DNA from 3 places in the Mycobacterium sp. IDUB_37 genome. Region 2 is predicted to be linked to each of the others. Evidence: predicted binding sites of a transcription regulator. Region 2 holds the regulator's gene; each other region holds the start of a gene.
What was found. Region 2 encodes LexA, which represses DNA repair genes until DNA is damaged. Its sites were predicted from a motif close to CGAACANNTGTTCG; they were not measured.

Region 1 (6,288 bases), 140 kb from region 2:
GCGTCCAGATCGTGGGCTGCCACGCCCCACTCGAAGAACGAGGCAAGGATGATGTTGTAAAACGGCTGGAACAAGTATGCGAAATGCCACGGTTGGTGTGGATCGATCCGCATGATCTCGTAGCCGAGGTCCTTATCCTTGCCACGGATGTTCGTGTAGGTGTGGTGGACGTAGTTGTGCGAGTGCTTCCAAGCCTCGGGCGTAGAAGCGCTGTCCCAGTCCCAGGACGCTGAGTTGATTCGCGGGTCCTGCATCCAGTCCCACTGACCGTGCATCACGTTGTGCCCGATCTCCATGTTCTCCAGGATCTTCGCGATGCCGAGCACGGCGGTGCCGAGCAGCCACGCGGGCTTATAGCGCGAGCCGAGCAGGATGCCTCGCGACAACAGCGCAAGCTGGCGGTGCAGCGCGATGATGGTGCGGATGTAGTGCGCATCGCGATCACCGAGGCTGTCGAACACCTCGTCATGGATCGCGTCGAACTCCTTGCCGATCGCTTCGATCTGCTCCTCGGTCAGGTGAACGATCGGGCTCTCGATCATCGATTCGGTCATGTAGATCTCCTAGAGCTCAATAGTGATGTCGCCGTCGGGGCTGTTGACACAGGTTCGGATCTCGGTGCTGGCCTGGGTGACGTCTCCGGTCCGCAGATCGCGCACCGAACCGTCGCGCAACGTGCCGGTACAGGTGTGACAGATACCCATCCGGCAGCCATACGGAAGGGTTGCGCCTGCGTTCTCACCGGCATCGAGAATGGTTGTCGTGCCGTCACATTCAGCGGTGAGATCGCTTCCGGAGAAGGTGATCGTGCCGCCCTTGCCGGTCTCCCCGGCGAGCAGCATGTGTTCGAAGGACTCGATGTGCAGTCGCTCCGCGACGCCCGCCCCGTCGTAGTGCTCGCGTAGGGCGTCGAGCATGGCCCCCGGCCCGCAGGCGAATGTTTCCCGTTCCCGCCAATCGGGGCAGACCTCGTCAAGATCCTCCGGCTTGAGGTGGCCACTCTCACTGGTCGCGCGCTGCGTGATCCGGTAACTGTCGTGCTTGTCAGCCAGCGCGGCAAGATCCGACGCGAAGATCGCGTCGTCCGAGGTACGGGCGGAATGGACGTGGAGCACGTCTGGCACCTCGCCGCGGCGACTCAACGAGCGCAACATCGCCATCACCGGCGTGACGCCGCTGCCCGCGGTGAGGAACAACAACTTCTCCGGAGTCGGCGAGGGCAGTGTGAACTCGCCCTCGACATCGCCGAGAGTCACGATCGAACCGACGGCGTGGGTGCTGTTGACGAACCTGGACACCACGCCGTCGTCGGTGCGTTTGACGGTGATCGTCACTTGTCCGTCCGGACGTGCGGCATCGCTGCTCAACGAGTAGGCCCGCCAATGCCGCTTGCCTTGCACGTCGAACCCGATCCGCACGTACTGACCCGGCTCGTGGCCGATCCAGCGGAACCCCGGGGTGATGAAAACGGTGACCGCATCGTCGGTTTCTCGGTGCACCCGTTCGATGCGGCCGCGTAATTCCTCGACCGACCATAGCGGGGTGATCAACTCGAGGTAGTCGTCGATTTTCAGCGGCCAAGTGAAGTATCCGAGGCCTCTTACCGCAAGTCGGGCCAGCCCCGGCAACGCAACCTTTGATCCACGCTCCGGCATTGGTCCCTCGCTCTCACTGAGAAGCCGACACGCCGAGAAGCAACGTGACTCAGCACACAGTACCCATCCGAGACGGACTTAAACCGTCCAATTCGGTAACGGCCGTCAGGACCGCAGACCGATCAGGAGCAGCACGATTGCGATCGTCGGAAACAGCCCCTGGGTCACCGCGGCACGTGCCTTGTCCCGCGCCGCAAGGAGCAGAACCACCGCGGCCGCGGCCATGGAACCAACGCCCGCGAAAATCAGCGCGGACCCGACGGCGCAGTGCCCCGTCGCTACCCCAGCGATGCCGATCCCGGTCACGATCGCCAAGAACAGGTTGTAGAAACCCTGGTTGAACGCCAGCAGCTTGGTGGTCTCGGCCTCTTCCGGCGTGGTGCCGAACGTCGCCCGGGTGCGCGGCGAGGTCCAGGTCAATGACTCCATCACGAAGATGTAGACGTGCAAAACCGCAGCCAGACCGGCGAACACCAAAGCGGCGATGACCATTTCAGACCTCCTGATCGAACAATCCGGGTTGCGAGGCTCCCACCGGGGGCGTCATTCCCAGGTGCGTCCAGGCCAGCGCTGTCGCCACCCGGCCTCGCGGCGTGCGCGCGACCATGCCGGCCCGCACCAGGAAAGGCTCGCACACCTCTTCCACGGTGGTCGCCTCCTCCCCCACCGCAACCGCCAGCGTCGACACTCCAACCGGCCCGCCGCCGAAGCTGCGAGTCAGCGCCGTCAGGACCGCCCGGTCCAACCTGTCCAACCCCAGCTCGTCCACGTCGTAGACCTGCAGTGCCGAATTGGCGACATCGCGGGTGATGATGCCGTCAGCGCGCACCTCGGCGTAGTCGCGGACCCGGCGCAGCAACCGGTTGGCGATGCGCGGCGTTCCGCGCGACCGGCGCGCGATTTCCGCGCCGGCCTCAACGCCCAACTCGATCCCCAAAATGCCGGCGGAGCGCGCCAGCACCCGCTCCAGCTCGCCCGGTTCGTAGAAATCCATATGCGCGGTGAACCCGAACCGGTCGCGCAGCGGACCCGTCAGGGCGCCCGACCGGGTGGTGGCGCCGACCAAGGTGAACGGCGCGACCTCGAGTGGAATCGACGTCGCGCCGGGTCCCTTTCCGACGACCACGTCGACCCGGAAGTCCTCCATCGCCAAATACAGCATTTCTTCCGCCGGCCGGGCGATGCGGTGGATCTCGTCGATGAACAGCACGTCGTGCTCGACCAGATTCGACAGCATCGCGGCCAGGTCGCCCGCGCGTTCCAGCGCGGGCCCCGATGTCACCCGCAATGCCGAACCCAGCTCGCCGGCGATGATCATCGCCAGGGATGTCTTGCCCAACCCCGGTGGGCCGGACAACAGAATGTGATCCGGCGTACCGCCGCGGTTCTTCGCTCCCTCGATGACCAGCTGTAGCTGTTCACGAACCCGGTGCTGACCGATGAACTCGCGCAGTGACCGGGGCCGCAGGCCGCCGTCGATATCGCCCTCGCCGACCGCGAGCGTGGGTGAGACGTCGCGGTCTTCGAAGTCGTCCGCCTCGTTCACCTGGTCTTACCCAGCACCGACAGGGCGGCCCGCAGCGCGGCCGACGTGTTGGCGTCCCGATCGGCGGCCAGCACCTTGTCGGTGGTCTCCTCGGCCTGCTTGACCGGAAAGCCCAGGCCGACAAGCGCTTCGATCACCGGCCCGCGCACCGCGTGGCCGTTCACCGCCGGGACCGCGCCCGACCCGCTCAGCACACCGATCTTGTCGCGCAATTCCAGAATCATCCGCTCGGCGCCGCGCTTGCCAATGCCCGGCACCCGGATCAGCGCGGTGACGTCGCCGTCGGCCAGCGCCTTACGCAGCGTCGTTGCGTCATAAACAGCCAGGGTCGCCATCGCCAACCGGGGGCCGACGCCGGAGACCGACATCAGCGTGTGGAACAGGTCCCGCGTCTCGCTGTCGCAGAAGCCGTACAGCGTCATCGAGTCTTCGCGGACGATCATCGCGATGATCAACCGGGCCTCGGTGCCCTGCCGCAGCGTCGCCAGCGTCGACGGCGTCGCGTTCACCCGGTAACCGACGCCCGCCGCCTCGATGACCGCGTGGTCGAGAGCCACATCGACGACTTCCCCACGGACCGAGGCGATCATCGGGCGGCCTTCAGCTTGGCCAGGTACTTATCGCGCTGCAGCGCGGCCTGGGCCTCGGCAGCCGCCATCCGGGCCAGCGTCGGTGCCCGCCAGCAATGGCAGATCGCCAGCGCCAGCGCATCGGCCGCGTCGGCCGGGCTCGGTTTGGCTTGCAAAGCAAGGATCCGGGTGACCATCGCGGTGACTTGCGCCTTATCGGCGCGGCCGTTGCCAGTGACCGCGGCTTTGACCTCGGTGGGCGTATGGAAATGCACGTCGATGTCGCGCTTCGCCGCGGCCAGCGCGATGACACCGCCGACCTGCGCCGTGCCCATCACCGTCGAGACATTCAGTTGGGAGAACACCCGCTCGATAGCCATCACGTCGGGGTGGTGGGTGTCCAACCAGTGATCGACGACCTCGCTGATGGCCAGCAACCGCCGGTGCAGCGGTAGGTCGGAAGGCGTGCGCACCACGTCGACATCGAGCGCGGTGATCGCCCGGCCGAGTCCACTCTCCACCAGCGACAACCCGCACCGCGTCAACCCAGGATCGACGCCCATTACCCGCACCGCAGCTCCCCACGATTTCGTCTCAAAGGTACCGAACAGCTGTTCGATAGCGTAGCTCGCGCCTCCGACAGCAGCAGGTAGGACACGCGGCGGGGGTGCGTTACGTTAGGGCGCACTACGGAAAGGTTCTCGTGGGAACAGAACTGATCGCGATCGTGGTGGCGGTGTCCATCGTGTGCCTCCTCGTACTGCGCTACGCGCTGAAGCAGCGGCGATCCGGCCCCCGCCACCTGCGCCCCGGCGCGCGTGTCCGGCACAACGGTATCGACTACAAGGTCCTCGGGTCGGTGACGTACCGGCGAGGTCCATACGCGTGGTGGGAGCACCTCTTGGACGGCGGCCCGGAGCCGATCTGGTTCGGCGTCGACGAGGTCGAAGGCCGGCTGGACCTGACGTGGTGGGTCAAGCGCCCTGACCTTACGTTGCGACCTGGCGCCGAGCACGTGGTCGATGGGGAGACGTTGCGACAGATCGAACGCGGTCGAGCCCGGTTCACATCCGGGGGCACGACGGGACTGCCAGCGGAAGGCATCATGGACTACATCGACTACGCGAATGCAGACGAGTCCGCCATGCTCTGCTTCGAGCGCTGGACCGCCGACATGCCGTGGGAGATCTCGACTGGCAAATGCCTGCTAACCAGCGAGGTCACCGTCGACCGGGCGCGGTCAAGGTAGCGCGGTGCCACTTCATCGACTTATGGTTGCCCCGGCCGACGTGTCCGGTGCCCGGTTGGCCCTGGCGCTGAACGCTGCGGCACCGCCGCCGCTGGCCACCTATCGGCTGGAACACCCAGATGGCGGTGCGCTGCTACTCGGAGTCCTCGGAGCGTCACACGTGGTCACCGTGGACGCCGTCGACCATGGCGCCTTTTCCGAACAGGTCTCATGCACCGCCGGCGGCAGCCACGGCGACAGCCTGCCGGAGTACGTCGAAGCGCCCGGCTATCGCCTCGAGTCCAGTACTTACGAAACTGACGAAACGGAATTTCGTCGGCTCGCTCGTGATCTCCGCGAGCATTGCTCGGCCGAGTCCGGATGGCTGGGTGGGGTATTTCCCGGCGACGACGCCGCACTGACCGCGCTGTCGGCTACGCCCGACGGCGCGGGCTGGCGATGGCAAACCTGGCACCTGTACCCGCGACACCCATTGCGGACCGGGGGCACCGTGGTGCACACCACGAGCCGCTGGCGACCGTGAGTCGCTACTCCTCGTCGAGCGCGGACAGCACCTCATCGGACAGTTCGACGTTGGTCCACACGTTCTGCACGTCGTCGGTGTCCTCGAGCGCGTCGACCAGCTTGATCACCTTGCGAGCGCCGTCGATGTCGACCGGGACACTGACCGACGGCTGGAAGCTGGCCTCGGCAGACTCGTAATCGATGCCGGCGTCCTGCAGCGCAGTCCGCACCGCGACCAGGTCTGTCGGCTCGGAGATCACTTCGAAGCCGCCACCCAGATCATTGACGTCCTCGGCGCCCGCCTCGAGTACCGCCATCAACACGTCGTCCTCGGTGAGCCCGTTCTTCTCCAGGCTGACGACGCCCTTGCGGGAGAACAGGTACGAGACCGACCCCGGGTCGGCCATGGCGCCGCCGTTACGCGTCATCGCGATCCGGACCTCGCTGGCCGCGCGGTTGCGGTTGTCGGTCAGGCACTCGATCAGCACCGCCACGCCGTTCGGCGCGTAGCCCTCGTACATGATCGTCTGCCAATCCGCGCCGCCGGCTTCCTCGCCCGCGCCCCGCTTACGGGCGCGCTCGATGTTGTCATTGGGCACCGACGTCTTCTTCGCCTTCTGAATGGCGTCGTACAGAGTCGGGTTGCCCGTCGGGTCACCACCGCCGGTACGGGCGGCGACCTCGATGTTCTTGATCAGCCGGGCGAACTCCTTGCCACGGCGCGCGTCCTTGACGGCCTTCTGGTGCTTGGTGGTAGCCCACTTG
Region 2 (6,288 bases):
CAAACAGCGCTTCGCGAGTTGTTGCGCACTGGCGGCGGCGAGCGGACCGTTTCGGGACCCAACGACACTCGCGTTGCCGTTCTGGAAGCCATGGGAGCCGACGAGCGCAGCGCTACCTGATCGGCGCCGGTCGATACAGTCGGGCCATGAGCATCGACGTGACCGTGTTGCGTGTTTTCACCGACCCGGACGGCAACTTCGGAAATCCGCTGGGCGTGGTCGATGCAAGCCTGGTCGAGCCTGACGACCGGCAGCGACTGGCAACCCAATTGGGTTACAGCGAAACAATTTTCATCGATATCCCCAGCGCCGGTGCGACGAGCGCGCGCGCCGCCATCCACACTCCCCGCACGGAATTGCCGTTCGCCGGGCATCCGACGGTCGGCGCGGCGTGGTGGCTGCGCGAGCGGGGCACGCCGATCGACACGCTGCACCTGTCGGCCGGCCCGGTCCAGGTGAGCTACCACGGCGATGTCACCGCAGTCAGTGCGCGCACGGAATGGTCTCCCGAATTCGCCATCCACGACTTCGAGTCACCGCAAGCTGTTGCCGACGCCGACCCCGGCGATTTTCCCGACGACATCGCGCACTACGTGTGGGCCTGGGTGGATCGGGATGCCGGATCATTGCGCGCCCGGATGTTCGCATCGAATCTCGGTGTGGCCGAAGACGAAGCGACGGGGTCGGCGGCCATCCGGATGACCGACTATCTGGGCCGCGATCTCGTAATCACCCAGGGCAAGGGGTCGATCATCGAAACCACCTGGGGTCAGCAGGGTTGGTTGCGGGTCGCCGGACGGGTCGTCAATGACGGTGTCCTCCAAGCCGATTGACCGCGGCGCTCAGCGTTGCCGACGCAGCACCGCGGCCAGGTGATGCTGCACGGGTTGCCCGACCGCACCCATCCGCATCGAGTACGAAATTTCGTCACCGTCGATTCGGAAGGAACGAGCAAGCGCAGTCACCTCTTTGGCAGACGGACTGAGACCGACAAAACCCAGAGGGCCGGTCGCCAAATCGATTTCGATAATGTCGCCGTCGACCGAAAACGTACCGACCTCAATCTCGGCGATCCCGTTGGGATGAGCGAGCACGAGCTCGACGTCGCCTGGTCGGGGCACTCGGAGATAACCGGCCTCAGCGTGCATCGGCTTGCCGTCGGCAACCGCCTTGGTCTTTTGCCCGTAGATCAAGAACGGTTTGCCCACATGGGAGAAGACCACCTCTTCGAGGTAGTCGAAAGGCTCGATCGTCGGATACTCGCCGGCACCTCGGCCCGCCCAGGTGCCCAGCAGTGGTGCCAACGCCTCGAGATGAGGGTGGAGTTCTACCGGCATGGTGGAAGCCTAGTGCGACCCGTCAGGTCGCAGGTGAAACCCCGCGATGGGCGCGTAGCGCCTCGATCTCGCGCTCGAAATCATCAGCCGAGGAAAAAGACCGATACACCGAGGCGAATCGCAGGTAGGCAACCTCGTCGAGTTCACGCAATGGGCCCAGAATGGCCAGGCCGACTTCATTACTCGGAACTTCCGGCCCTGCCGTCCGTACCGCATCTTCAACTTGCTGGGCCAGTAGATTCAGCGCGTCGTCATCCACTTGGCGGCCTTGGCAGGCCCGACGAACACCCTTGATCACCTTTTCCCGGCTGAACGGCTCGGTGACGCCACTGCGCTTAACCACGGCCAACACCGCCGTTTCTACGGTGGTGAACCGACGCCCGCACTCTGGACATGACCGCCGCCGGCGAATGGCTTGGCCTTCATCGGTTTCCCGCGAGTCGATCACCCGCGAATCGGGATGCCGACAGAACGGGCAGTGCATGGCCGCTCCTTCGCCGTGCTGACCCCGGGGTACCGAGGAACACCCCGAGAGTACCCGCGCGTTCTCGGCAGTGCGCACCGGAGTGACGAACCCTCGCCGCTCAAAACCATCAGCGAGGACCGTTGGCGCTAAGGCCTATTCGCAGGTCCGTTCGCGCTTGCATCCACCGCCCTGGTCAGGTCAGCCGACGGGTGCGATCAACGTCTGCCCCGCCGCCACCGAGTTCGAATTCAGTGCGTTTAGGTCGCGGATGCGCTCGACGACATCGCGCACCGACGCCCCCGGAGCGACGCGAGCGGCCAACTGCTGCAAAGACTCCCCCGGCTCCACGCGCACGACCGCGAGCGCGGCGGGTACCTGAGCTGAGGAGTCGGCTGACTCGCCGTTGATCATGCTCCCGAAGTTAGCCATCAAACCCAGCCACAGCGTGATCACACCTGCGAGCAGGGCCAAACCCACCGTCGTCGCCAGCGTGACCGGCCGTTTGCCGTGCTCAGCCCTCGACACCGGAACTCCGCTGCCGCGGTAGCGAAGAGGCGTTCCGGCCGGACGCGCCGGACCGGGCCTGGTCGCTCTGCTTCTGCCGGCACGGTAGGAGGGAGACTCGCTGACCGGTCCGACCGGCCTGACGGACCGCACCGGCCGGTTCACCGTCCGCTGCGCATTCCAGTTGCGCTGCGGGCCCGCGTAGATGAGTGTCATGCCGTTCCCTCCGGTCAACTACTTCTCGCTCGTGTGTTCGACATTAATCGCTCACGTGTTCGATATCGAACATCTGAGCGACGCGTGTCGTGCGAGCAAAACGGTAGACCTCGCCTCTGACAAGACTTGACAAGGTTTTCATTCGGTGCAACCAGCTGGGTGGCTCTTGATTACCCCAACATTCCGGAAGTTACACACTTGTGATTCACCTATTTTTGCGAGTTCGCAGACCCGTGACCGGCAACGCGACACGCCGATCGAACACATGTTTGATTCTTGTGCTTGACAGGGATACATTCGAAACTATGCGCGACAGCAACGACACCTCAGCAGGTGACCGAAGCGGTTCCGGCGACGCGGCTTCCGCCATCCGCCCCCATGCAGTCGATTCAGTGCTGACCGAGCGGCAGCGCACCATCCTCGACGTGATCCGAGCTTCGGTCACCAGTCGCGGGTATCCCCCGAGCATCCGAGAAATCGGCGACGCAGTCGGTCTTACGTCAACCTCGTCGGTAGCCCATCAGCTACGCACCCTGGAGCGCAAAGGCTACCTTCGCCGCGACCCGAATCGTCCGCGCGCTGTCGATGTGCGGGGCGCCGACGACGTGGTGACACCGCCGACCACCGATGTCGCCGGATCGGACGCATTGCCCGAACCTACGTACGTCCCCGTCCTCGGGCGAATTGCCGCGGGCGGGCCGATCCTGGCCGAAGAAGCTGTCGAGGACGTCTTCCCGCTACCGCGTGAGTTGGTCGGTGAGGGAACCCTGTTCCTGCTCAAGGTGGTCGGCGAATCCATGATCGAAGCCGCCATCTGCGACGGCGACTGGGTGGTGGTGCGCCAACAGAACGTTGCGGACAACGGTGACATCGTGGCGGCAATGATCGACGGCGAGGCGACCGTCAAAACCTTCAAGCGAGCAGGCGGTCAGGTGTGGCTGATGCCGCACAACCCCGCCTTCGATCCGATTCCCGGCAATGACGCGACCGTGCTCGGCAAGGTGGTAACCGTCATTCGCAAGGTCTAGCGACTGGCGACTCCGACCCACGAAAGCGGAAGGGCTGACGGTTCAGTCGGCCCTGACGAAGCCGTTAGCCTGGGCGACATTTTCGTTGGCGAACCAGATTTCGGCCAACGTGTCGTGGTAGAGCGCGCTGTTGGGTGTGTAGTACAAGCCGAAACGGGCGCTGGCCTTGATGGGATAACCGTCCGGAGCCCGGTACGGATCGTCCTCGAGCGGCAGATGAATCGTCGGGCGGACCGCTGCGCTGCCCCCAACGCCACCTGGTGACGCCTCCGCCCGTGGCGCGGCGGCTGCGTACGTCTCCTCGGTCGCGGCGGCGGCAAAAGCAGCCGGGTCCACGGCGGCATGCCGGCCCTTCCGCGGGTCCCCCTCCGGGGAGGCATCCGACGTCGCCGCTTCGGGTAGCTCCTCGTCCGCGAACTCGGCTGCCGGGTAGAAGATGTCGGGGAGGTCTTCATGCGGGTCAAACTCTGGAAGGTCAACCGCCGGCACCCGTACCTCGGGTGCGTAGGTGCGTGGCACCCCGAATTCCGGCTCGAACTCTTCCGGTGAAACCGTTTCCGCTACCTCCGGTTCTGGGTCCAGCGGCTGACCGAAGGGGCCGCGAGTCACGATCGGAATGGTGGTCGTGTCCACGGAGTCGGGGTCTTGATCCTCGAACTCGTCGTACTCGGTACCCTCTTCGTCCTCCGACGGATACACCTCGCGATATCCCTCGTCGTCGAACGACGCGTCGTCGGTTCCGTGCTCGGTTGATGCCGGCGTTGAACCACCGCCTCGAGGCCAGCTGACCCGGGACCCGGCGGCAGGATCCACAACCGCGTGGTCCTCGGGATGCAGATCAACGGGCGGGAACCGCTCGGAGCCGAAATCGAGGTCATCGTGGACGTCATCGTGCCGCCACTGCCCGGCACTTGCGTCGAAATCGCCGGCCGCAGTGTGATCCTGGTGAGCCTGGTCGGGGGCGAATGCCGGGGCATTCTGGCCGCCACGACGTCTGCGCAGGCCGAGCACCACCAAAACGAACATCACAACGAGCAGCACCACCGGGACGGCACCTGCCAACCACCACCAGTGGAAGGTGAACTTCTTGCCCGGAGGCGGCGACGCCGTGGTGCTGGGCTGGTTCTGCCCCGACACCTGCAACCCCGACAGCAACGGCGCAAGGTTGGCCGGATCCGTGGTGAAGCTGTTCTTGGCGCGATTCCACGAGATCTTGCCGCCGGTGAACTTCTGCGACACCACGTCGCCGTCAACAGTCTGGTCACCGACCGGAGCGCCGAGTTTGCCGGTGGCACCCTTGAGTTTGTCCCAGGCCGCCTTCATGGCTCCGCGCACCACGTATGCACCATGATCCGGAGTCCAGAAGATCACCGGCTTGTCGGCTGCCGAGAATGTAGCGATCCGGCTGGCCGGTGTGATTCCGCCGTCGGCCTCGTTTCCGACCGGGAAACCCAGGTCGCTGCTGACCGGCCCACCCACCGCCTCGTATTTCTGCAGGATCGGGCCTTCCACGGCGTTCGCGCCCGTGGCAGGACTGTAGAAGATCTTGCCGCCGTTGAAGTCCTGCGCGATGCCGTCCCCACCGATCGGGTACTGATCGCCTTTCTTGGCGCCCAGCGTGCCTTTAGCGCCGCCGGCGGCGCGCCAAGCCATATTTATGGCCGCAGTCGGGTCGATCGCCACCTGCAGGCCTTTGAGCTGTTCAGCGAGGTTTGGCGGGTTGGTGGCGAACTCCTTGGTCTTCCTGTTCCAGGACAACTCGCCGGCGCTGAACTTCTGCGAGGCGACCTCACCGTCGTAGGTTTCATCCCCGGTCGGGGCCCCCAGCACACCACCAGAACTGCCGAGTTTGTCCCACGCGGCGTTGAGGGCGCCACGCACTACGAATGCACCGCGGTCCGGCGTCCAGAAAATCACCGGGTTGTCGCTGGCTGCGAAGGTGCTCACCCGACTGTCGGGTCCGGAGAGGCCGGGCACTTCGTTGATTGTGGGGAATCCCAGGTCACTGCCCGCAGGGCCGCCGAGAGACTCGTACTTGTCCAGGATCGGTCCGAACATGTACTTCGCACCCGTCGGGGGCGTGAAGTACATCTTGCCGCCGTCGAAGTCCAAGGCGAAGCCGTCGGCGACCGGATAAACATCGCCCTTCCTGGCTCCAAGCGTCGACGTGTCGCCGCCTGCCTTCTCCCACGCAGCCATCATCGCCGCCTCGGCGTCACCGATCGGGGACGCCGATGCGGTCGGCGCCACCAGCGCGAGGAGCAACCCGGTGCCCAACGCGGCGGCGGCAAAGCCGACCAACGTACGCCCGATCAGCTTGCTCGATCTGCGCTTATGCCCGTTCACCCAGCCTCCCAGCCGATGGCCCATGCTCTCCTGGCGAGCGGCGGATTCACCGCTGTGGGCCGCCCCCAGCTACGACCCACGTCGTCACCGGGCTCGCATAACTTTCCCCCAGCGATAGACGAATGCGAAGTCTAATCGGAAATGTTACGAAAACGGATACCGAGCCGATGTCGAAATGATGCACGGCAACGTTCGCAAAGGGGCGGCTGACTTTGGCAACCGCGCAGATCGGGTTCCGGTGCCAGAGACGATATCCCACCTCGCATCGCAACGACCGGACCTCGGAAACCGGTGCTGAAATGCGCTTTTCCGGTCCTCGCCGACATCCGCGATCGCCACGATCGTCGAATTGACGGCATTCGACTGGGTCTTTCGGGTAGTCGGTCCGTAC
Region 3 (6,288 bases), on a different contig from region 2:
TGCCGGCAGTGCTTCCGGCGGACGCGGCCCCGCCGCCCCCGCCGCCGCCGCCAGCCACAGCGGCCTGTCCCCGGGCAGCGCCGCCCGCTCCGCCGCCCCCGCCGGCGCCGGCCATTCCGCCGGCGGTACCGGCAGCGGCGTCACCCGAGCCACCGCCGCCACCGCTGCCGCCTGTACCGGTAGCTGCGCCGAAGCCCGTCGTCGAACCGGTACCGCCGGTACCGCCGATGCCGCCGCCCCCCACCGGCGCCGCCGCTGCCGGAAGCTCCGAGACCGGCGCCAGCGCTGCCGCCGATGCCGCCGGCCTGTGCGCTCAATGCCTGATAGGCCTGGCCGTGGGCGCCGAACAGGGCAGAGATGGCCACCGACACCTCGTCGGCGGCGGCCGCTTGCACCTGCACCGTCGGGGCCAGCGCTGCCGCGGTCGCTTCGCCGATCGCTGATCTGATTTCGGCCAAATCGGCGGCCGCAGCGGCCACCAATTCCGGACTCGCTAATACAACCGACATGGCAGCCTCCCGATTGGCTGACGGGGAGCGTATCGCTCATCGCGAGCCGCTCGCGACATTTTGGCCGACTGCGCCAGAAGTGAAGTGCTGCTGCCTAATTTACGCCTGCGTCAGATAATTGGCCGGCCAGTCGATCAGTGAACTCGGCAGCATCGGCGGGGCTGTCCAGGGCGAACAGCGCGGCGGTGGCCCGATCGCCATCATCGTTGTGCCGCACCAAGATTGGCACGCCACCATCGCGTACGGCGTCGAAGGCGTCCTCATCGGTGATGTCGTCGCCCAGATAGATCGGGACCAGCGGGGTGGATCCCTCGCCACGTAAATGGTCGATCACCCAGTGCAGTGTTTTCCCTTTGTCCCAGTCGAGGTCCGGGCGTAACTCGATGACTTCGCGGCCAGTTGTCACCCGCAGCGCATCCCGCTGGCCGGCGGCGCGCACCGCTGCGGCTACCTCGCCGACCCTGTCCCGCGCGGCGTTGCGGTAGTGCACGGCCACGCCAAAGCGCTTGTGTTCTATCACAACCCCGGGAATCGCCCCGATACGTTCGCGCAGCTGGGCCGCGGCCTCTTCCAGCACCGGTATGGCCGCCGCTGCGGCCTCGTTCTGGTGGTGCGTGCCGTCGGGCGCGGTCAGTTCAAATCCGTGACTACCGGCGTACCAGATGCCCGGCAGCCCGACGCGCTTGGAGACATCGGAGAGATCGCGGCCGCTCAGAATGGCGACCGGGCAGCGGGCCGCCAGCCGCTGCAGTGCTTCGGCCGCACCCGCGACGGGTCTGGCCGCATCCGGATCATTCACGATGTCCGACAGGGTGCCGTCGAAGTCGAAGAACACCGCGGGTGCCCGGACGGCAAAGCCGGCGGCAAGGGTCAGGGCTTGCAAGGCATCCGGAAGCTCGGACATCCTGAGGTCGCCCGTTCGTACGTCGATCTCGCTGAGGTCGGCGACCACGGCGTCGGCGCCAGCCGACGCCGAGTGTCCGGCATCGACCCCGATCACCAAAGCGAATCCCGCCTCGCGTGCGGCGGTTGCCGACGACGCACTCGACGCAACGACGGCGCACCGCCCCGGCAGCACGGCCAGGTGCCCGGCCGTCTGGAGCAGGGCGGCCCGGTAGCCGACGTCGGAGGCGAATGCTTCGGTGCCGACGCGGGCGTCGTGCAATCTGGCAACAAATGCTGCCTTGCTACCGGGGGACGAGGTCAACGCCGCGTCGAGCAGCACCGCGTCGTGGCGGCGTGGGTCGATGGTGAGCGACATGGTCCCACCCTCTCACGGTGGGAATCTCTAGTCGTCGGGTCGGGGGTCAGTGCCGCACGCGTACCGGCGGTGCTGACGGCCGCCACCGAATCGCGTTGTTCGGCAATGCGCGGGACGGGCGCTTGCGTCGGCGGTCGAACAGCAGGACCGAATCCTGGCTGAGCGCCACCAGGCGAGCCATCCCCAGTTCGATGCCGGCGGCGAGCTGCTCCATGTCGGGGACGGCGTCGTAGTCGGCCGTGATGCCGAATACCAACTCGTCGCCATAGCTGAGCACGGCAACCCCGGTGCTCAGCTGCAGAGCCGTCGGCGGGATGGGCAGCACCCGATCCATGCGTTGGCCCAACAGCCGCAATCGTTGTCTCGGACCGGGGGCGTTGGTGGCCAGCGTCACGATGTCTTGCCGGCGCAACCGGGTCAGCGCCTGAAAGGCCTTGGTGCACAGATCGATCGGGGAGAATCCGTTGCTTGGCTGAGTGGTGTGTTCGATTCGGCTCCGGCTGTGCACCGCGCGTAGTTGCCGAATCGGGTCGATGTGTTCGACGGGGAGGTAAGGCAGTGCGGGTGCCAGGGTGCGCAGGGAGTCCGCGCGCGGCTGCTCGCCATTGCGCACCAGGACGCTGCGGAATCCTTCGGTGATCGCGGCGAGCGCAACATCATTGGTGGTGACGCCGAACTTGCGCGCCACGCTGTCGACGGCGGCGCGGGGGATACGCACCGTGCGGTAGCGACGCATCGTGGTCGCCGGATCGGCCGCCGGCCACATCACGCCGGCCGCGGTGACCAGACTGGTGGCGGTGCCGGTGACGACGCGCGTCGCAGCCTTGAGCACGCCGACCGGAGCCTGCAACAGGGTGTCGGTCCAGCTCGGCCCGTCGCCGGACGGAGATGAAATCTGCTTGGCGGCAGTGCTATTGGTGAAGGTGTCACTTTCGGCGTCGTCGCAGAGTCGGGTCAGCAGATGGGCGGCCGAGATGTCGCCGGCGATGCTGTGGTGGATCTTGATCAAGACCGCCCATTGATTGTCCTTGAGACCCTCGATGATCCAGCACTCCCACAGTGGTCGATCGAGATCGAGCGGGCGTTCCAGTGCGTATGCGATGGCCTGAAAAAGTTCCGCCTCGTCACTGGGCGCCGGGAGCGCCACCCGTTGCACGTGTCGGGTGACGTCACAGGCCTGCTCGAAGCTGGGCTGAAACCGTTCTGCCAGTAGTTCTTTGATGAGTTCGTAGTCGGGGACAGCACCGTTGACGACGGCGACCGCGCCTAGTGCCATGCTCGAGTGCTGATCCGAATCTGCTGCTCCGAAGATCCCGGTGTCCGTCGTGGTCAGTTGCTTCGTCATTGCCGGCCCCCACTGCTTTTTTTAATGTGTACCAGTATCGGGGTGCAGCTTGCACGGCGGTAGGTCTGGCAGGTTAAGAACATGTTTTCTACTTAAAGATGGCTTTAACTGCGGCGATGACACTCGCGGCGGTGTTGGCCGCAAATTGTTGCACGTGCGTTTTAAGACTGTTCAGAAGCTGTTCTCGTCACCCATGCCCTAGTTTATCGAACAAACGTTCGATAGACTAGGGCATGGGTTGGCACCACGGACCGCCGAGCTGGGCCGAGATGGCGCGGGTTCTCGAAGGCAAGCCGCGCCATGCCGGGACGGAGGTCCCGGCCGGCCCCGCTGAGGATGGTCCGCTGTCGCAGAAGCGCGGCACCTACACCGCGGAACCACGTGGGCAGCGGAGCCGTTCGTCCATCGCGTATGCCGAGCTGCATACGCATTCCGCGTACAGCTTCCTGGATGGGGCCAGTACGCCGGAGGAGTTGGTCGAGGAGGCCGCCCGGCTGGATCTGCGTGCCATCGCACTGACCGACCATGACGGTCTGTACGGGGCGGTGCGTTTCGCTGAAGCGGCGGTGGAGCTAGGCGTGCGCACCGTGTTCGGTGCCGAGTTGTCTTTGTCGTCGGTTGCCCGCACCGAGCACCCGGACCCGCCCGGGCCGCATCTGTTGGTGTTGGCCCGCGGGCCCGAGGGGTACCGCCGGTTGTCCCGGCAGTTGGCGGCAGCGCATCTGGCCGGCGGTGAGAAAGGCAAGCTGCGCTACGACATCGACGTGTTGACCGAGGAAGCCGGCGGACACTGGCACATTCTCACCGGATGTCGGAAAGGGACTGTGCGTCAAGCACTTTCCGACGGCGGTCCGGAAGCGGCCAAGCAGGCGCTGGCCGACCTGGTGGACCGGTTCGGCGCCGGGCGGGTCAGCATCGAATTGACTCATCACGGCCAACCGCTCGACGACGAACGCAACGCGATACTGGCCGAGTTGGCGCCGCATTTCGGTGTCGGTGTCGTCGCCACCACCGGAGCGCATTTCGCTGATCCGTCCCGTCGCCGGCTGGCCATGGCGATGGGAGCGATCCGGGCCCGGCAGTCTCTGGACGGCGCTGCGGGATGGCTGGCCCCGCTGGGCGGTTCGCACCTGCGGTCCGGTGAGGAGATGGCCCGGCTGTTCGCCCACCGTCCCGAGGTGGTGACGGCGGCCGCCGAACTCGGCGAGCAGTGTGCGTTCGGTCTGGCTTTGATCGCGCCGCAGTTGCCACCCTTTGACGTGCCGGACGGGCACACCGAGGACAGCTGGCTGCGTTCGTTGACCATGATCGGCGCCGCCGACCGCTACGGGCCGGCCGGGCGTGCCACGAAAGCCTATGCCCAGATCGAGCACGAATTGAAAGTGATTGCGCAACTGAAATTTCCGGGCTACTTCCTGGTGGTGCACGACATCACCCGGTTTTGCCGGGAAAACGACATTTTGTGTCAGGGGAGAGGGTCCGCGGCCAATTCCGCGGTCTGCTACGCCCTCGGGGTGACCGCTGTCGATCCGGTGGCCAACGACTTGCTCTTCGAGCGGTTTTTGTCGCCCGCCCGCGACGGGCCACCCGACATCGACATCGACATCGAGTCGGATCTGCGGGAGAACGTCATCCAGTACGTCTACGACAAGTACGGACGTGACTACGCGGCCCAGGTCGCCAATACCATCACCTACCGGAGTCGTAGCGCGGTGCGTGACATGGCGCGCGCGCTGGGTTTCTCGCAGGGGCAACAGGATGCGTGGAGCAAGCAGATCAGCCACTGGTCTGGGCAGCCCGCCGACATCGAGGGCATCCCGGAAGGTGTCGTCGACCTGGCCAACCAGATCCGGAACCTGCCTCGGCACATGGGAATTCACTCCGGTGGCATGGTGATCTGCGACCGGCCGATCGCCGATGTGTGCCCGGTGGAGTGGGCGCGGATGGAGAACCGCAGCGTTCTGCAGTGGGATAAAGACGATTGCGCGGCAATCGGTTTGGTGAAGTTCGATCTACTGGGGCTGGGCATGCTCTCGGCGTTGCACTACGCCAGAGACTTGGTGGCCGAACACAAAGGCCTGGAGGTGGACTTCGCCCGACTCGACCTCTCCGAGCCCGCGGTGTACGAGATGCTGTCGCGGGCCGATTCGGTCGGGGTGTTCCAGGTGGAGTCGCGGGCCCAGATGGCGACGCTGCCGCGGTTGCGGCCCCGGGTGTTCTACGACTTGGTGGTAGAGGTCGCGTTGATCCGACCCGGTCCTATTCAGGGCGGATCGGTACACCCGTACATCCGGCGTCGCAACGGCATCGACCCCGTCGTCTATGACCATCCGTCCATGGAGTCTGCCCTGCGAAAGACGCTGGGCGTGCCGCTCTTTCAGGAACAGCTGATGCAACTGGCGGTCGACTGCGCCGGCTTCTCGGCCGCCGAGGCCGACCAGTTGCGGCGTGCCATGGGTTCCAAGCGTTCGACCGAACGCATGCGACGACTACGCGACCGCTTCTACGACGGCATGCACAGGTTGCACGGCGCCGACAAGGAGGTGATCGAGCGGACCTACGAAAAGCTGGAGGCGTTCGCCAACTTCGGCTTTCCCGAAAGTCACGCGCTGTCCTTTGCGTCGCTGGTGTTCTACTCGTCGTGGTTCAAGCTGCATCACCCGGCGGCGTTCTGTGCCGCACTGCTGCGCGCTCAGCCGATGGGTTTCTATTCGCCGCAATCATTGGTGGCCGACGCGCGACGGCACGGGGTGCTGGTGCACGGCCCGTGCGTCAACGCCAGCCTGGCGCACGCGACTTTGGAGAACACCGGAACCGAGGTGCGGCTAGGGCTGGGCGCGGTCCGTCATATCGGCGACGACCTTGCCGGAAAACTGGCTGACGAGCGGAAAGTCAACGGCCCGTTCGGATCTCTGCTGGATCTGACGACCCGGTTTCAGCTTTCCGTGCCGCAGACCGAAGCGTTGGCAACTGCTGGGGCGTTGGGCTGCTTCGGGATGTCCCGACGGGAAGGGCTATGGGCCGCGGGGGCGGCGGCCACGCAGCGGCCGGATCGGCTGCCTGGGGTGGGCTCCTCGTCACACATCCCGTCGCTGCCGGGGATGAGCGAGCTGGAGTTGGCCGCGGCCGACGTGTGGGCCACCGGCGTCTCCCCGGACAGTTATCCGACCCAG

Region 1: the regulator LexA is predicted to act here: its motif matches at 4,375-4,388, upstream of ruvC (crossover junction endodeoxyribonuclease RuvC).
Region 3: the regulator LexA is predicted to act here: its motif matches at 3,323-3,336, upstream of ACZY1I_RS02485 (error-prone DNA polymerase).

What each region holds. Positions count from the first base shown of each region.
Region 1 is NZ_JBVAXG010000005.1:133,678-139,965, forward strand. Features, by position in the region: gene ACZY1I_RS18285 (fatty acid desaturase family protein) at 1-554, opposite strand, end outside; gene ACZY1I_RS18290 (ferredoxin reductase) at 564-1,655, opposite strand; gene ACZY1I_RS18295 (DUF1304 domain-containing protein) at 1,761-2,147, opposite strand; gene ruvB (Holliday junction branch migration DNA helicase RuvB) at 2,149-3,201, opposite strand; gene ruvA (Holliday junction branch migration protein RuvA) at 3,198-3,791, opposite strand; gene ruvC (crossover junction endodeoxyribonuclease RuvC) at 3,788-4,342, opposite strand; gene ACZY1I_RS18315 (DUF4178 domain-containing protein) at 4,474-5,019, shown strand; gene ACZY1I_RS18320 (DUF2617 family protein) at 5,024-5,542, shown strand; gene ACZY1I_RS18325 (YebC/PmpR family DNA-binding transcriptional regulator) at 5,547-6,288, opposite strand, start outside.
Region 2 is NZ_JBVAXG010000005.1:270,178-276,465, forward strand. Features, by position in the region: gene ACZY1I_RS19055 (alpha/beta fold hydrolase) at 1-120, shown strand, start outside; gene ACZY1I_RS19060 (PhzF family phenazine biosynthesis protein) at 147-833, shown strand; gene ACZY1I_RS19065 (peroxynitrite isomerase) at 843-1,337, opposite strand; gene nrdR (transcriptional regulator NrdR) at 1,360-1,821, opposite strand; gene ACZY1I_RS19075 (LysM peptidoglycan-binding domain-containing protein) at 2,002-2,523, opposite strand; gene lexA (transcriptional repressor LexA) at 2,829-3,551, shown strand; gene ACZY1I_RS19085 (LGFP repeat-containing protein) at 3,594-5,897, opposite strand.
Region 3 is NZ_JBVAXG010000001.1:511,004-517,291, forward strand. Features, by position in the region: gene ACZY1I_RS02465 (hypothetical protein) at 1-244, opposite strand, end outside; partial or broken gene ACZY1I_RS02470 (PE family protein) at 303-509, opposite strand; gene otsB (trehalose-phosphatase) at 604-1,770, opposite strand; gene ACZY1I_RS02480 (wax ester/triacylglycerol synthase domain-containing protein) at 1,817-3,115, opposite strand; gene ACZY1I_RS02485 (error-prone DNA polymerase) at 3,349-6,288, shown strand, end outside.